2 regions of the Serratia sp. MMO-28 genome follow, and region 2 is predicted to be linked to the other one. Evidence: predicted binding sites of a transcription regulator. Region 2 holds the regulator's gene; the other holds the start of a gene.

Evidence for each region. The regulator CRP, encoded in region 2, controls carbon source genes, mostly activating them, when cyclic AMP is high. The targets are predictions, from matches to a motif close to ATGTGANNNNNNTCACAT.
Region 1: a site for CRP is predicted at 1,807-1,824, ahead of udp (uridine phosphorylase). Genes of this name have one in related genera too.

What each region holds. Positions count from the first base shown of each region.
Region 1 covers NZ_JBBCVB010000013.1:124,604-129,468, forward strand. The annotation lists gene metE (5-methyltetrahydropteroyltriglutamate--homocysteine S-methyltransferase) at 1-69, shown strand, start outside; gene WG891_RS13490 (hypothetical protein) at 163-585, shown strand; gene WG891_RS13495 (dienelactone hydrolase family protein) at 667-1,503, opposite strand; gene udp (uridine phosphorylase) at 1,948-2,709, shown strand; gene WG891_RS13505 (tyrosine-protein phosphatase) at 2,859-3,644, shown strand; gene WG891_RS13510 (DedA family protein) at 3,732-4,262, shown strand; gene WG891_RS13515 (histidine phosphatase family protein) at 4,792-4,865, shown strand, end outside.
Region 2 covers NZ_JBBCVB010000020.1:47,407-52,271, reverse strand. The annotation lists gene argD (bifunctional acetylornithine/succinyldiaminopimelate transaminase) at 1-407, shown strand, start outside; gene WG891_RS17730 (YccS/YhfK family putative transporter) at 451-2,526, opposite strand; gene crp (cAMP-activated global transcriptional regulator CRP) at 2,582-3,214, opposite strand; gene WG891_RS17720 (OsmC family protein) at 3,597-4,004, shown strand; gene WG891_RS17715 (LysR substrate-binding domain-containing protein) at 4,007-4,865, opposite strand, start outside.

The sequences.
Region 1 (4,865 bases), on a different contig from region 2:
CCAGAAACCCGGCAGTCGCTGGCCAACATGGTGCTGGCGGCTCAGCGGCTGCGTGAACCGCAAGCCTAATACTCAATGATGTACTAGAGAGTTTTTCCAAGGGCGCTTCGGTGCCCTTTTGCTGTTTAGAACGGCAATACGCGCGAAAACTCCCCGGAAGGCGTGTTCCCCAAGGTTGCGTTACAAAAACAGCAATCAGCGCTTGAATCAAAGCTAGCCAGTGAACTGATTGCCAAGCAAAAAAACACCCTGCACCCAAGCTTGAAAGAGTATCAACGTCCCGTGCTGATGTGGCAGACCGAAAAATTTACCATCCGCATCGACCAACTGAACAATGGCAAGTATCGCTATGCCTCTTGGGCAAAGGGAAATCCGATAAGTGAAAAACCGGATCTGGTGCTGAAAAATGGCGAGGTAAAATTCAATGGCAGTGGTGGCAATCACACGTTTCAATTTCAAAGCGGCCCCTACCTATATGAATGCCAGGTAACGGTGTTAGGTACCCGTGATAGTCCGCCGGGTGTGCTGCTGGTGTATAAAAGTGGGACATTAATCGTGCAACAGCCGGTGCTCAAAGTGCAATAGCGTTACTGAGTGCAGGTGTCATATCAAGCGCATGTGAGGTAGCACCACAAAGTAAATCAGGGGCGAAGGTGCCCCTGACAATTATTTCACACCCACCACACCGTGCTGGATAAACCAACTGAGCATGCGTTGCCAGCCGTCGGCAGAGGCCTCGGCGTGATAGCTTGGGCGGTAATCGGCATGGAACGCATGCCCCGCCTCGGGGTAAACCACGATCTCGGCATCGGCGTTGGCTGCGCGGATCGCTTGGCGCATGCTTTCCACCGTTTCCAGCGGAATACTGCTATCCTGGCCGCCATACAGGCCGAGCACCGGTGCGGAAAGATGCGTTGCGATATCTACCGGGTGCTTTGGTGAGTTCAGGGTTTTATCCCCCACCAGTTTACCGTACCAGGCTACCGCGGCTTTCAACTGCGGATTATGTGCGGCATACAACCAGGTGATGCGCCCGCCCCAGCAGAAACCGGTGATCGCCAGTTTGTTGGCATCGCCGCCGTGTCGCGTTGCCCAGTGGGCAGCATGATCCAGATCGGCCAGCACTTGCTTGTCTGGCACTTTGCTGACCAGATTTTGCAGAAGATCGCTGATTTCGCTGTAATCCTTGGCATCCCCTTGGCGGAAATAGAGTTCCGGGGCAATCGCCAGATAGCCCTGCTTCGCCAGGCGGCGGCACAGATCCTGAATATGTTCATGCACGCCGAAAATCTCCTGCACCACCAAAATCACCGGAAGTGGCCCGGGGTGATCGGCAGGTTTGGCGATATACGCCGGGAGATCGTCGCCCTGTGAAGGAATGGTGGTTTCCCCGGTATGGATGCCCTGATGGTCGGTTTGCATCGTCGATGCGGCTGGCGGTGTCACCGCCGGGGCAAATCCCCCCTGAGCCTGCTTTAGTATCATCTCTTGTTCGGTTTTCATTGCGGTCTCCATGCAATCAATAGAGAAAAGCTCGGGAAGGGTTAACTATAGGAAAGATTACCGCTTATTGGCACCTTGTGGAGCATTTTCAGACAAGGTGATAAAAAACGGCAAATTATCCGGCGTTATCACATTTTCACTGTTTCTTTATCATGCTATGTCGGGTTTTCGCCTGTGTTTTGGTCATCAAGATGGTAGACGTGTTGCGGTGCTTTATCGGCGGCAGAATCGGTGATCAGCTGCAAGGCCAGCCGAGGGGGTATTCGCTAAACTGAGCCGATCGCTCAACGTATCTTGACCAATATGTGATTTTTATCACGAAAAAATTGTAATTTAATTTTCGTTTCTTATTTAATGGTGAATTAATTCACAAAAATAGCCGGAGATTTTCAGTAGAGTATTTTTTTGTTCCTCCCAATCAACAGGATCCAAGAGGAGTCTTCTATGTCTCAATCTGACGTTTTCCACCTCGGCCTCACTAAAAACGATTTACACGGGGCTACGCTTGCCATCGTCCCTGGTGATCCACAGCGCGTAGAGAAAATTGCCAAGCTGATGGAAAACCCGGTGCACCTGGCAACACATCGCGAATTTACTTCATGGCGTGCAGAGCTGGATGGCAAAGCGATCATCGTCTGTTCTACCGGTATTGGTGGCCCATCGACGTCGATCGCGGTTGAAGAACTGGCGCAGCTTGGTATTCGCACTTTCTTACGTATCGGTACCACCGGTGCCATTCAGGCCCACATCAACGTGGGTGATGTGCTGGTGACCACGGCGGCAGTGCGCCTCGACGGTGCCAGCCTGCACTTTGCGCCGCTGGAGTTCCCGGCGGTGGCCGACTTTGACTGCACCACGGCGCTGGTCGCCGCTGCCAAGGCCAGCGGTGCCACGACCCATATTGGCGTTACCGCCTCTTCCGACACTTTCTACCCTGGTCAGGAGCGTTACGATACCTATTCCGGCCGGGTGGTCAGCCGTTTCAAAGGCTCAATGGCGGAGTGGCAGGCCATGGGCGTGATGAACTATGAAATGGAGTCCGCCACCCTGCTGACCATGTGCGCCAGCCAGGGCCTGCGTGCTGGGATGGTGGCGGGAGTGATCGTCAACCGTACCCAGCAGGAGATCCCTGACGCGGAAACCATGAAGAAAACCGAAAGCCAGGCCGTGCAGATTGTGGTTGAGGCCGCCCGTCACCTGTTGTAACCCTTTGCCCATTCCGGGCCGTTGCACGGCCCGTTTTTCCATCCTGCAGTAATCTGTTACGGTAGGGGCCACTTGCGTCTCGAATCCGGCTGTTTTTGCGCTGGTACCTGTGATGACATTTTCCCAAGATAATCGCTATAAGGATGCCTATGACCGCTCAGACCCTGCTTCATCCTTCATTGGCCCCGCTTGACGGTGGTATCAACTTCCGCGATCTCGGCGGTAACCGCGTGGCGGATGGCCGCCGTATCAAGCCTGGTTTGTTGTTCCGTTCCGGCTCACTGGAGCGCCTGACCGAAAGCGACTGCGCCTTTCTGGCTGGCGTGCCGGTACGTTCGGTGCTTGATTACCGTGATGCCGATGAAGTGCAGGCTAAGCCGGATGTGCTGTGGCAGGGGGCGGATTACCACAACTTCCCGGCGAACCCGCTCAGCAATGAAGTGAATGCCAACCTGGAAAAACTCACCAGTGAAACGCTGGCCGGGTTCAATGCCCAGGCGTTTATGTTGGAACTGTACCGTCGCCTGCCGTTTAACAATGCGGCATACCGTCAACTGACACAATTACTGATCACGCCGCAGCCAGGGGCGATTGTGCAACACTGTGCGGTGGGCAAAGATCGTACCGGAGTGGGGGCGGCGTTGGTGCTGCTGGCGCTGGGGGCGGATGAGGCTACGGTGGTTGAAGATTATCTGCTGACCGAAACCACGCTGGCGGCTTTTCGTGAACATATGCTGGAGCAGCTCTCACGGCGTTTGAATACGGCCGCGTTGGCGCAATTTGCTCAGGTACTGAGTGCGCGCGAAGAGTATCTGATGGCGGCGCTGGGTTGCATTCGCGAGCAGTATGGTTCTGCCGATCGTTGGTTGGAAAGTGAATATGGGCTGGGGCAACACCAGCGTGAACAACTGCAAGCATTCTATCTGGAACAGTAATAACGGCATGTTTAGCCAGGGTTTAACCAAGGCGGGCTGGCATTGCGTATCCTTGGAGCTGGATTTTTTCTCTAAAGGAGCCTGCTATTGAGCCTCAATGATATTGTCTATTGGGTCAGCGACGTTGTGCGACAGCACGAAGGCTGGGCCATTCCGATTATCTTCTTTCTGGCCTTCGGTGAATCACTGGCTTTCATCTCGCTCTTATTGCCTGCCACGGTCATTCTGCTGGCGTTGGGGGCTTTGATCGGTGAGAGCGGCATTGCCTTCTGGCCGATTTGGGCCGCCGCCGCCGCGGGGGCATTTTTGGGTGACTGGCTTTCCTATTGGGTGGGTTATCACTATCAGGATCGCGTTGCTCATATGTGGCCGCTGTCGCGTAATCCACAACTGCTGGTGCGTGGCCATGCGTTTTTTGAACGCTGGGGCGTGCTGGGCATCTTTTTTGGCCGTTTCTTTGGCCCACTGCGCGCGGTAGTGCCGCTGGTGGGCGGGATCTGCGGGATGCCGCAAGCGTCTTTCCAGATTGCCAATATTACTTCGGCGATGATTTGGGCATTCGGTATCCTCGCGCCGGGCGTCTACGGCATTAAATGGCTTAGCCAGTGGATGGGGTAGGCGCGTTAAGTGAGTGCTCCCCTGCTGTTGCAGGGGAGTGACAATATTTCGGCATCTATACCCTTCATACTTCAAGTTGCTTGGGTGTTGGCTGCGTTACTCGGCCCATATTGGGCCTCGCCCCTTCGGGGCCGCTGCAAGCAGCGTTCAAATCTGCTTGCGCAGATTTGTCACTCACCCTAGTCACTTACTTGAGTAAGCTCCTAGGGATTCATTCAGTTGCCGCCTACAAGCAACTCGAATTATTTTGGGTATATTGTGAGTTCGCATTACGTTATTTATTAACGTTTGCAGATAGAGTGAGAATGCGATCACGAATTTGTCGTTAATTTGCTTTTTTTACTTCCCTTATTTTTCTGAGATGTTAATTTTTCATCAAGTGGATTGTTACTGTTAATAAACAGGCAAAACCCAAACCTTCTTGACATAAATGTCAGGGGTTTGGGTTTTTTTTTGCTCTGATTATTGATGATACTCCACCAATGATTAATTAAATTAACCTATTTGAGTCATGGAGTATCAGATGAAAATAAAAACATGGTTATTGGCTTCTCTGCTTTCTCTTTCTTTTGCCACCACATCCAATGCGTTTGCGGCTGCGGA
Region 2 (4,865 bases):
TCGCATCGGTGATGCATGTGGGCACCCATGGCACCACCTATGGCGGCAACCCGCTGGCCTGTGCGGTGGCGGAAGCGGCACTGGACGTGATCAATACGCCGGAAGTATTGAGCGGCATTGAGCAGCGCCACAAGCTGTATGTGCAGGCATTGCAGAACATCGGCGAGAAGTATGCAATTTTCAGCGACATTCGCGGCATGGGATTGCTGATCGGCGCGGAATTGACGCCGGAGTATCACGGCAAAGCGCGGGACTTCCTGACCGCGGCAGCCGCTCGGGGGTTGATGATCCTCAACGCCGGGCCAAACGTGATTCGCTTTGCACCTTCGCTGGTGGTAGAACTGAAAGATATCGACGAAGGCATGGCGTTGTTCGAGCTGGCCGTACAGGATGTGATTAACGCATAAGCGATCCGCAGGGGCTATGCGCCAGCTTTAGCCCCTGCCAATCTCAGTTTTCCCGCAGTTTCCGTTTCAGCCAGATGCCATGATGCGGGCGTTGGCGCCAGGCCAGCGACGAAATGGTATGCATCACGCTCAGGTGCGAAAGGATACGCCGCAGGTGGCGTTCCATTTCGGTTATTGGCATATCTGGGTGCAGCTCGGGGAGATGCATGGGGCTCTGGCTGCTGCTTGGGCCGTCATATTCCAGCCGCTGCTGGCAGCTTTGCAGGGCCATTTCGCAGCTTTGCAGATACTCTTGCGCCAGCGCTGGCGTCAAAATGTCGTGTTCGCGCGCCAGAATGGTCAGCGCATTCAGGTGCTCGACAATAAACTGGCTGTGGGTGACCCAGAGCCGCATATCTGCCAGATAATCCGATTCAAACCCCGGCTCCTGCATCGCCTGGTTGAGCGAGGTGAACAGCGCATTGTGTGCCTGATTGACCTGCATTCGCGCGTAGGCCAGCGTAGCCGGGTCCGCTTCCTGTTCTTGTAACAGTAGGCGCAATGCCGTTTGATCGCGCTCCAGCGCCTGATGCGCGTTCTTACGCAGCAGGCCGCTTTGCCACTGTGGCCAAAGCCAGATGGTCCCGCCAAATACCAGCACGCAGCCGATCAGCGTATCGATCAGGCGTGGCACCAAAAAATGGGTGCCATTCAGCGCCAGCAACTGCAGGGTATATACCGCAGTGACGGTAAACCCCATCACCGCCAGCCCGTAGTTTTTGCGTAATATCAGATAGGCCGCCAGGGTGATCGCCAGCATGATGCTCAGCGTCACGTTTTCTGGCAGTTGCAACTGCAAGAGTCCTGCGGCAATCACCAACCCGGCCAGCGTGCCGAGCGCACGGTGCTGGATCCTGACGCGCGTGGCGTTGTAGCCGTTTTGGCTGACCAGCATGATGGTCAGCAGGATCCAATAGGGTTTTGGCAGATTGAAAATCATCCCCAGGCTGCTGCCCACCGCCAGTATGGTCCCCAGCCGGGCGGCATTGCGCAAGGCGTTGGATTTCCATGACAGGTAGCTCACCACCGCAGGCCAGAAGGGTAACCGCGATTGGTTTGCCATCAGATCGCGCCGATACAGCGGGCGTTGGGTGCGTAACAGGCGGGCGATGCGGCTGAAATGGTAAAAGCAGAACTGGCCTACCGGGTTATCGGCATGCTGTGTGGCCACTTTTTCCAGTGCCGCCAGCTCACTCTTCATGCTGAAACGCGTTGAGCGCCGGTGATAGAGAATATCGTTGGCCACGACGCGTAAACGCCCGGCAATCACCTGCGCGTTGCGGCGGATAATCGCTTCGGCCTGGCTCTGCTCGACCAGCTTTTGCACCTCTTCCGGTTGATGCAGGCTGACGGTAATGTGTTCCTGCAGATCGAGTGCCACCTGGAAAGTGCGCTGCAGGCGTTTTTGTTCCTGGCTATTGGCATGAGGCAGGAAGTTAACTTGCTGATACAGCAGGCTGATCATGTCCATCACCTTCTGCTGGCGTTGCAGCAGCGGTGGCAGTGCGGTTTCGGGATCGATATGCTGGGTCAGCAGCGAGTATTTAGCTTCGAAATAGTCCGCCAACTGGATATAGAGCTGGCTCAGGGACTCGCGCATTGGCTGCTCTTTCCACAGTTTGAACCAGAACCAGGTGAACAGCCCGTACCAGAGGGTGCCAACCAGATACAGCAGCGGGGTATGCCAGATCGGTACGTGGCCTGCCATGCTGAGAGAGAAGATGGCCGCGACCAGCGCGGCGGGCAGCAGGCGCGCATGCAGCGGGCTGATTTCACCGCTGACGCCCAGCAACAGCGCCATCGCCAGCATCAGCAGGGGCAACGGAATATGCCACAACAGCGCCTGTTGCAGCAGCAAGCTGCTGAGGGCAAACAGAGAGCCGCCGACGATCAGGCGTTTAAAAAAGCGTTTGTGGGGTGTGTCTAATCCGGCAATGTTGCAGCAGGCAGGCACCAGAGAGAACAGCAGGCCGAGTTGCAGGTTGCCCAGCAGCAGGAAGAAAACCACCGGCAGACACAGCACCAGCGTTTGCCGCAGTGCGTAGTTGACTTCTGGGTGGTAGATCAGGCGCCGCCACATGAGTAATCGGGGGAAGCTAAAAAAGCGGCGTATTGCTACGCCGCTTCTTCAATGATTAACGCGTGCCGTAAACGACAATGGTTTTGCCGTGGGCAGAAATCAGGTTTTGATCTTCGAGCATTTTCAAAATACGACCGACGGTTTCACGTGAGCAACCGACGATTTGACCAATTTCCTGGCGGGTAATCTTGATTTGCATGCCGTCCGGGTGAGTCATGGCATCGGGCTGTTTTGCCAGATTCAGCAAGGTTTGCGCGATGCGGCCGGTAACGTCAAGGAAGGCGAGGTTACCCACTTTCTCTGAGGTGACTTGCAGGCGGTTTGCCATCTGCGCAGACAGGCGCATCAGGATATCCGGGTTAACCTGAATCAACTGGCGGAATTTCTTATAGGAAATTTCAGCCACTTCACAGGCTGTTTTCGCTCTAACCCAGGCACTGCGTTCCTGGCCTTCTTCAAATAATCCAAGTTCACCGATGAAATCCCCCTGATTCAGGTAGGACAGGATCATCTCTTTGCCTTCTTCATCCTTGATCAGCACCGCAACGGAGCCTTTCACAATGTAGTAAAGCGTTTCGGCCTTTTCACCTTGGTGAATCAGCGTACTCTTTGATGGATATTTGTGGATATGGCAATGAGACAGGAACCATTCGAGAGTAGGGTCTGTTTGCGGTTTGCCGAGAACCATTCGCTGTTATCCTCTGTTGTTATCGCTGCCTTGTATCACAGGGGTCAGAGTTCCCTGTAAAACGTGCTTATAGCCTGGTGTAATGTGGGGTGGCTATCAACAGGTTTTGAGGCATGTTATAGAAATACGCTTGTACTCTAGCATATTAACTTGCGTGAAGTGCTGCAAGTTACATTCTGTTAACATGCCAATATAGGGCCCTTTCCTCGGGCATTTCCCTGAAATCGATGACCTGGAAAGAGTTATTGCGGCTCTGTTTGTAGCACAGAGTGAGGCGAGTGTCTTGTGTTGTCTCGCTTCAGCATGATTAGCATCAGGTTCCGTTGCCAGTTTCTATGCGAAAGCGTACCCTGATTTTGAGAAATTAACCGGAGTGTACAAAATGCAGGCAAGAGTTAAGTGGGTGGAAGGGCTGACATTCTTGGGTGAGTCTGCGTCCGGCCATCAGGTGTTGATGGATGGTAACGCGGGCGATAAAGCGCCAAGTCCAATGGAAATGGTCTTGATGTCAGTGGGCGGTTGCAGTGCTATTGACGTCGTGTCTATTTTGCAGAAAGGCCGTAACGATGTCCGTGACTGCGAGGTGAAACTGACCTCGGAGCGCCGTGAAGAAGCACCGCGTCTGTTTACCCATATCAACCTGCATTTTATCGTCACTGGTAAAGGGCTGACCGATAAGATTGTTGAGCGTGCGGTTAACCTGTCGGCCGAGAAATATTGCTCGGTTTCGCTGATGCTGAGCAAAGCGGCCAGCGTTACCCACAGCTTTGAAATTCGTGACGTTGCCTGAGGCTACCAAGGGTAGTGCTGGCAATGGCTGCGTAGTAAATCCAGAAATCGCCGCGCCGTGACGGTCAGCGGTGATTTTTGTGAATACAGGACGCAGTACTGTGCCTGCGGCAGATCGTCGATAGGCAAAGCCACCAGTTCTTGATGTAAATAGAACGGCGTGTTCATGGCCCGCGCGACGATCGTCAAATAATCTGCCTTCAGCACCATATTCAAGCCGCATACCGCTGAATCTGAGCGAATGGGGCGTTGGGACAACTGTTGATAGAAGTTGCCAAGCAGCGTTTGCAGTTGCTGGTAATAACCCATATCGGTTTCCGGCAGCAGCCATTTGGCCTCGTGCAGTTCGTGCAGCGTGGTTGCCTGTGCCAAAGGGTGCCCACGGCGCGCAATAACGCAAAATGGGGCGCTGAACAGCGGTTCGAGCACTAAATCTTGCAGCGGTAATTCAGGGCTGCTCGTGCCGACGGCAAAATCCAACTTGCCAGCCTGCAAGGCGGGCAATAACGTTGAAAGCTGCGCTTCGCGGATCAACAGATTGGCCTGCGGGGTAGAGGCCTTGAAGAGTTCGACCAGTTTCGGCAACAGCGTCACGGCCAGCAGCGAAGAGCAGCCTATCGCCAGGCTGCCTTGCGAACGCTGGTCCAACTGTTGGATCTCCTCAGTGGCGCGCTGTAATTCCTCAATCACTAATTGCACCCGCAGAGCAAAAATGTGGCCGTTTGGCGTCAGCGTCATCCCTTTACTGCCGCGCACAATCAGCTGGGTTTTCAGCGTTTGTTCCAGTTCCTGGATCGAGCGGCTGATCGCCGGTTGAGACTGATCTAACGCGCGTGCCGCGGCACGAATGCTGCCACAGCGT